One region of the Caulobacter sp. GW821-FHT10E02 genome, then DNA from elsewhere that is predicted to be linked to it. Evidence: riboswitches for the same ligand, from Rfam matches in the RefSeq annotation. Region 1 holds a riboswitch; the other holds the start of a gene.
The links. A riboswitch is a leader RNA that binds a small molecule or an ion and turns the genes downstream of it on or off. The one in region 1 is predicted to bind cobalamin.
Positions count from the first base shown of each region.

Region 2: it holds a riboswitch for cobalamin, as region 1 does, so the genes downstream of both, cobW (cobalamin biosynthesis protein CobW) here and metE (5-methyltetrahydropteroyltriglutamate--homocysteine S-methyltransferase) in region 1, are expected to answer to the same signal.

Region 1 covers NZ_JBWKMV010000004.1:183,388-186,972, forward strand. Annotated here, with positions in the region: gene metE (5-methyltetrahydropteroyltriglutamate--homocysteine S-methyltransferase) at 1-1,040, opposite strand, end outside; cobalamin riboswitch at 1,160-1,386, opposite strand; gene AC07NI_RS20695 (DUF5690 family protein) at 1,499-2,779, shown strand; gene nhaA (Na+/H+ antiporter NhaA) at 2,781-3,585, shown strand, end outside.
Region 2 covers NZ_JBWKMV010000001.1:1,048,667-1,052,251, reverse strand. Annotated here, with positions in the region: gene cobN (cobaltochelatase subunit CobN) at 1-470, opposite strand, end outside; gene cobW (cobalamin biosynthesis protein CobW) at 470-1,504, opposite strand; cobalamin riboswitch at 1,622-1,805, opposite strand; gene AC07NI_RS04690 (histidine phosphatase family protein) at 1,825-2,574, opposite strand; gene AC07NI_RS04685 (CbtB domain-containing protein) at 2,567-2,794, shown strand; gene AC07NI_RS04680 (CbtA family protein) at 2,814-3,548, shown strand; gene AC07NI_RS04675 (FadR/GntR family transcriptional regulator) at 3,545-3,585, opposite strand, start outside.

The DNA.
Region 1 (3,585 bases):
ATCGGCGTGTGCAGCAGCGAGCAGGACGGCGCTAGCACGATCCGATCCGCGCCGCGCTGGGCGACGACGGGCTCCAGGCGGTCGAGCAGCTTTTCCAGGTCGGCGCGCCAGACGTTACGGCCGTCGATCACGCCCAGCGACAGGACCAGGCTCTCGCGGCTGGCGGCCAGGGCGGACTCCAGCTCTCGCGGCGCGCGGATGAGGTCCAGGTGGACGCCAGCGACAGGCAGGTTCACGGCGGTCGACAGGTTCTCGCCATAGCCGCCGAAATAGCTGGTCAGCATCAGCCGCAGGTCGGGCGCGGCATGGGTCAGGGCGCCATAGGCCCGGCGCAGCTCGCCGCGCTCGAAGTCGGTGAGGTCCAGGGCCAGGCACGGCTCGTCGATCTGCACCCAGTCGGCCCCGGCTTCGGCCAGACGCTGTAGCACTTCGGCATACACTGGCAGCAAGGCCGACAGCAGCGACAGCGGCGCGAAGTCGGCGTCCTTGGTCTTGGCCAGCTTCAGGAACGTCACCGGACCCAGCAGCACCGGGCGAGTGTGGATGCCTTGCGCCTTGGCTTCCAGGAACTCATCGACCGGCTTGGTCGAGGACAGGGCGAAGGTCTGGCCGCGCGACACCTCGGGCGCGAGGTAGTGGTAGTTGGTGTCGAACCACTTGGTCATTTCTTGCGCCGGGACACCCGTCTTTGGCCCGTGGTCGTGACCGCAGGCGGCGAGTTCGACGCCCTGGCTGCCGCGCGCCATGGCGAAATAGGTGTCCAGCGACACCGACCCGCCGGTCCAGCCGTAGAGGGCCGGGATCGCGCCGACGAGGACGCTGGTGTCCAGCACCTGGTCGTAGAGCGAGAAGTCGCCAGACGGCACGTGGTCCGCGCCCAGGGCTGCCTGGCAGGCCCAGGTCTTGGCGCGCAGCTCGGCCGCGACGGCCAGCAGCGAGGGCTGGTCGCTCTGGCCGGACCAGTAGCGTTCGAGGGCGGTCTTCAGCTCGCGCCTGGGACCAATGCGGGGGAAGCCGAGTGTGGCGACGGTGACGGTCATTCTTGAAAAGCCTCTGCCGGTGTTGTGGCGAGGCTGATCGGGACGCGCGCAGGTGGGCGCGCACGGACGGAAGTCCGGTCACGCCGTAAAGCATGCGACCAGACCGGACACCCCGCCGGAGGACGTTATCTGTCGAGGCAGGTCTCCTGGCTCACGGGTCGTCGCCCCTGCCCTGGCCTTCCCGACACGCCACCGATCCAGCTCGGCGCGTCAGTGACACGTAACGGACAGCGGCTCGCCGCTCACAGTTGCGGGGGCAGCGCCGGATTCGGGGTTTCACGCCCTCACCGACTTCCCTCTTAGCTCCGGGCGCGAACGCCCGCAGACCACGACACAGGCAATAGGCGCTGGAACGGCGCGCCCGTCAAGAATGATATAAAGATATCCTTATATGACCTTCGTTTGCCCTGACCGGACGAAGCGGCTTAGCTGGAGGTTGTCCAAGGAGACGAGACCGGATGAACGACGCCAATGCCCGGCAAGGCGCGGTCACCCGCTTCCTCACCACCGCCCCGCCCTGGGTGTTCGCGCTGTACGGCGGCCTGTCGTCGTTCGCCGTCTATTTCGCCATGTTCGGCTATCGCAAGCCGTTCACGGCCGCCGCCTACGACCACCCGGACGGCTGGCCGTTCGCGATCGACTTCAAGATCGCCCTGGTGATCGCCCAGGTCGCCGGCTACGCCACCGCCAAGTTCATCGGGGTCAAGGTGATCTCCGAGATGCGGGCCAACCACCGGGCCATGGCCATCCTGACCCTGATCTTCGGCGCGCAGATGTCGCTGCTGCTGTTCGGCACCCTGCCGACGGTGATCGGGCCGATGGCCATGTACCTGAACGGCCTGTGCCTGGGGATGATCTGGGGCCTGGTGTTCGGCTTCCTCGAGGGTCGCCGCCTGACCGAAGTGCTGGGCGCCATGCTGTGCGCCAGCTTCATCCTGTCGTCGGGCGTGGCCAAGTCGGTCGGCAAGATGCTGCTGCTGTCCCATGTCGACGACAAGTGGATGCCGGCGATCTCGGGCCTGGTGTTCGCGCCGCTGATGCTGATCGCCGTGGTCGCCCTGGCTCAGCTGCCGCCGCCCAACGCCGCCGACGAGGCCGAGCGGGTCAAGCGCGCCCCGATGACCCGCCAGGACCGCATCGCCCTGTTCGCCGCCCACGCACCGGCCCTGATCCTGCTGATCGCGGTCTATGTGATGCTGACCGCCCTGCGCGACTTCCGCGACAACTTCTCGGCCGAGATCTGGGCCGAGCTGGGCTTCAAGAACGCCGCCGCGATCTTCACCCTGTCGGAGCTGCCGGTCGCGGCCATCGTGCTGGTGGGCCTCGCCGCTCTCATGGGGGTCAAGGACAACCGCCGGGCGGTCGCCTTCAATATCGGTTTCGTGGCGCTGGGCTTTGCTTTGCTGGGCGCCTCGACCCTGGCGTTCCAGCTGCATGTGCTGAGCCCCGTCTGGTGGATGATCCTGGCCGGCGCGGGGCTCTACATGGGCTACACGCCGTTCAACGCCATGCTGTTCGACCGGATGATCGCCGCCACCGGCAAGGTTGGGACGGCGGGGTTTCTGATCTATGTGGCGGACTCGTTCGGCTACCTCGGCAGCATCTCGCTGCTGCTGGTGAAGTCGTTCGGCCACTTCGACATCGCCTGGGCGCAGTTCCTGGCCGTCGGGGCCTATGGCGCCTGCGGCCTCGGCCTGATCGGCCTATTCTTCGCCAATCGCTTCCTGAGGACGCTCTGACATGCGGGCCATCAGCCTTCGCGCCCGGCGCGCGCTCATGGATTTCCTGAAAGACGAGGCGGCCGGCGGCTATGTCCTGATGGCCGCCGCGGCCCTGGCGCTGATCGTCGCCAACTCGCCGCTGGCCGAGACCTATTTCCACGCCCTGCACCTGAAACTGGGGCCGATGGGCGCTCAGCACTGGATCAATGATGGGCTGATGGCGCTGTTCTTCCTGCTGGTCGGGCTGGAGATCAAGCGCGAGGTCCTGGACGGCCAGCTGTCCAAGCCCGCCGACGTGCTGCTGCCCGGCGCGGCGGCCCTTGGCGGGGTGATCCTGCCGGCGGCGATCTACCTGGCCTTCAATCTCAAGCATCCCGACAGCATCGCCGGCTGGGCCATTCCGTCGGCCACCGACATCGCCTTCGCGCTCGGGGTCCTGGCCTTGATGGGCCCGCGCGTGCCGACCTCGCTGAAGGTGTTCCTGACCGCCATCGCCATCATGGACGACCTGGCGGCCATCGTGATCATCGCCCTGTTCTATACCGCGCAGTTGCACCTGCTGGCCCTGGCCGGCGCGGGGGTCGTACTGCTGGTCCTGATCGCCCTGAACCGGCTGAAGGTGCTGGTGCTCTGGCCCTACCTCCTGCTGGGCGCGGTGCTGTGGGTGCTGGTGCTGAAGTCGGGCATCCACGCCACCCTGGCCGGCGTCGCCCTGGCCTTGACCATCCCGCTGCGCGAGGGCGACCACTCGCCGCTGCACCGGCTGGAGCACGCCCTGCACAAGCCGGTCGCCTTCGTCATCACGCCGCTGTTCGGCTTCGCCA
Region 2 (3,585 bases), on a different contig from region 1:
GCGGCGTAGAGCAGCAGATTGCGGGCGTTGGCGATGCCGCCCTGGCGCAGATAGGCGAAGACCCGATCGCAAACCTCTGACGGCGCGACGGAAATCGCCCGCCCCTCCCCGTCGGCCTGCTCGTCCAGCAAGGCCACGAACAGCGCGCCGCGCCGCCGGCAGGAGGCGGCGATCTCGTCCAGGCCGTAAGGCCAGTAGGCGCGACCGCCGACCAGCCGCGCGACCACGATCCGGGCCTTGTCGACCACGCTGTCGACATAGAGGTCCACCGACAGCGGATGCTTGAGCCGCAGCAGGTTGGCCAGCCGCACCGTCGGGAAGTCGTCCGGCAGTCCGGCCAGGGCCTGGGACAGGCACGCCAGGTCGCTGTCGGCGGCTGACAGGACGACGATGTCGCCGGGGCTCTGCCCAAGGTCGACCGCCTCCTCGCCGTCGAGGACCTGCCCCGGCTGGACCGCCAGCAGGTGCATCAGGCCAGCGCGGCCTCGACGATCGGCGCGATCGCGGCCTGGTCAATGCCCTTCTCGCCGATCACCACCAGCGATGAGGCGCGGACCTCGCCCTCGCGCCAGGGCCGGTCGAAATAGGTCTGGATGCGCGGGCCGACGGCCTGGACGATTAGGCGGGCCGACTTGCCCGCCACGGCCACCACGCCCTTCAGGCGCAGGATGTCGTGGGCCGTGAGCGCGCCCAATAGGCCAGAGGTCAGGGCCTCGACATCGGTCACCGCGCCGCCGCGCACGACGAAGCTGTCGAAGTCGTCATGGTCGTGATCGTCCTCGCCTTCATGGTGCGACTTGCGGCTGTCGAGATCGTCCTCGGCCGCGACGCCCAGGCCCAGCAGCACGGCCGGGTCCAGCGCGCCCTGGCGGGCGTGGATCACCTTGACGCCCGGGCGCAGGTGCTCGGCCAGCGAGGCCTCCACGCGCGCCAGGGTTTCGGCGTCGATCAGGTCGGTCTTGTTGAGGATGACGAGGTCGGCGCAGCCCAGCTGCTCCTCGAACAGCTCTTCCAGCGGGGTGTCGTGGTCGAGGGTCGGATCGGCCAGACGGGCCTGGCTCAACGCGGCCTCGTCATGGGCGAAGCGACCAGCGGCCACCGCCTCGGCGTCGATCATCGCCACCACGCCATCGACCGTGGCGCGGGTGCGCACCTCCGGCCAGGTGAAGGCCTTGACCAGGGGCTTGGGCAGCGCCAGCCCGGACGTCTCGATCAGGATGTGCTCGGGCGGGTTCGGGCGGTCGATCAGCTTCTGCAGCGTCGGCAGGAAGTCGTCGGCGACGGTGCAGCAGATGCAGCCGTTGGCCAGCTCCAGTATGTCGTCGTCCGAGCAGCCCTCGACGCCGCAACCGCGCAGGATCTCGCCGTCGATGCCGACATCGCCGAACTCGTTGACCACCACGGCCAGGCGCCGGCCGCCGGCATTCTCCAGTAGATGGCGGATCAGGGTGGTCTTGCCCGCGCCCAGGAAGCCGGTCACCACGGTTGTCGGAATTCTGGCCATCTTGTCGTCCCTGCCTCTGGCTGTCGCCAGACGGGGCAAGGAACGGCGCGCAGGACCACGCGGACGCGGGGCGTCCGGAAGGCCATGCCTTGCCGCACCGGTGCACCCCGCCCGGTCGCATCAATCTTCGTGAAGGCCGGTCTCCTGGCTTACGCCCTCCCGCCTCGGCGCCTTCCCAGGACTAGTCCCAGTGGCGTGTGCCGAAGCGATCGACGGACGATCACAGTTGCGGGGGCAGCCGCGGATTGGTCACCGCATTCCCGGAGGCTTTCGCCTCCATGCCTTCACGACGACGGGCGTAGGCTGAGCCCCGCGTGGGGTCAAGCGGTCAGGCTTTGGAACCGCCATTGCCGATTGAACGACAGGGTGAGCTGGGCCAGCGGCGCGATATCGATCCGGAACGCGGCGGCTGGTGGGATATCCAGGACGTGGGCCAGCGCGGCGCGCATCACCGGCTGATGGGTGACAGCCAGGATGCGGTCGTCACTTGCCGCCTGGGCGTCGATCCAGGCTCCGACCCGGGCGATAACCGCCGCGAAGGCCTCGCCGTCCGGCGTCCCGGCGGCCGGATCGGCGATCCAGCCCATCAGCGCCTCGGGCTGCTCGGCATGGATCTCGGCGAGGCCGCGACCGCGCCAGACGCCGTGATCGATGTCGGCCAAGGCAGGCTCAACGGCCGCATCGAGCCCCAGTATCTCCACCGTCTGGCGTGCGGCCAGCGACGGCGCAGTGAACACCCGCTGCGGCGCGGGGCGGAGCGCGAGCGCCTTCGCCTGCTCGCGGCCGGCTGCGTCGATGGCCTCGTCAGGCTCAGGAAAGCCGCCCTCGCGCATGGAGAGCGTAGCGGCGTGGCACAGAAAAACGAGGCGGGTGGCCAAGGCGGGCTCCGATAAATCTTGACGACGCGTGGCGACGCCTCCTAGCTCGAACATGGCCTTGGAAGGAAGCCGGTGAAACTCCGGCGCGGTCGCGCCACTGTGATCGACGAGCAATCGTCGAGAGTCAGACCCTTCCAGGTTCGCTTCAGCGCCGGGACGCGAAAATCCCAGGGAGAGCTTCACGATGGCCACGGCCTCTACGATTTCCGACGACGTCTTCATCCCGATCGGCGGCGAGACCGCGATCCCGCTGAAGGACATCGCGCCCTGGGCCGTCTTCGGCGTGCTGCTGGCGCTGGTCTGCCTCTATTTCGTCAGCACCGAGCAGGGCGCGCTGTCGCTGTTCAAGGGCATGTACGTCCACGAGTTCGTGCATGACGGCCGCCACCTGATGGGCTTCCCCTGCCACTAGGCGGGGCCGAGCAACCGACATGACACCTCAGCTTCTGTGGCGCGGCATGCTGGCTGGCGTCATCGCCGCCCTGTTCGCGTTCGCCTTCGCGCGTGTCTTCGCCGAACCCCAGGTCGATCTCGCCATCGCCTATGAAGCCTCGCACGAGATGGCCCACATGGCCCATGCCGGCAAGGCGACGCCGGCTGCGCCCGAACCCGAGCTGGTCAGCCGCGCGACCCAGAAGGGCCTGGGCCTCCTGACCGCCGTCACCCTCTATGGCGCGGCCGTCGGCGGGATCTTCGCCCTGGTGTTCGCCTATGCCTACGGACGCTGGGCGCGGCTCAGCCCGCGCGTCCTGGCGCTGATCCTGGCCGGCGCGGCCTTCGTCGCCATCGCCCTGGTCCCGGCCTTCAAGTACCCGCCGACCCCGCCGGCCGTCGGCCAGCACGAGACCGTCGCCCTGCGCACGGCGGCCTTCTTCCTGATGATCGCGCTGTCGGTGATCTCGGCCGTCACGGCCCTGAATATCGGCCGCAAGCTGCAGGTCCGCCTGGGCGCACTGAACGCCGGCTTCGCCGCCGTCGGCGCCTATGTCGTGCTGATCTCGGTGGCCCAGGCGATGCTGCCCAGGATCAACGAGGTGCCGGCCGACTTCCCGGCCGTGGTGCTGTGGAACTTCCGCATCGCCTCGATCGGCATGCAGGCCCTGCTGTGGACGGTGATCGGCGTCGGCTTTGGCGCTCTGGCCAAGCGCATCATCCAGCGCGGCTAGCCCTTGTTGTCCATGCTGGTCGGCCGGCGCTTGCGCC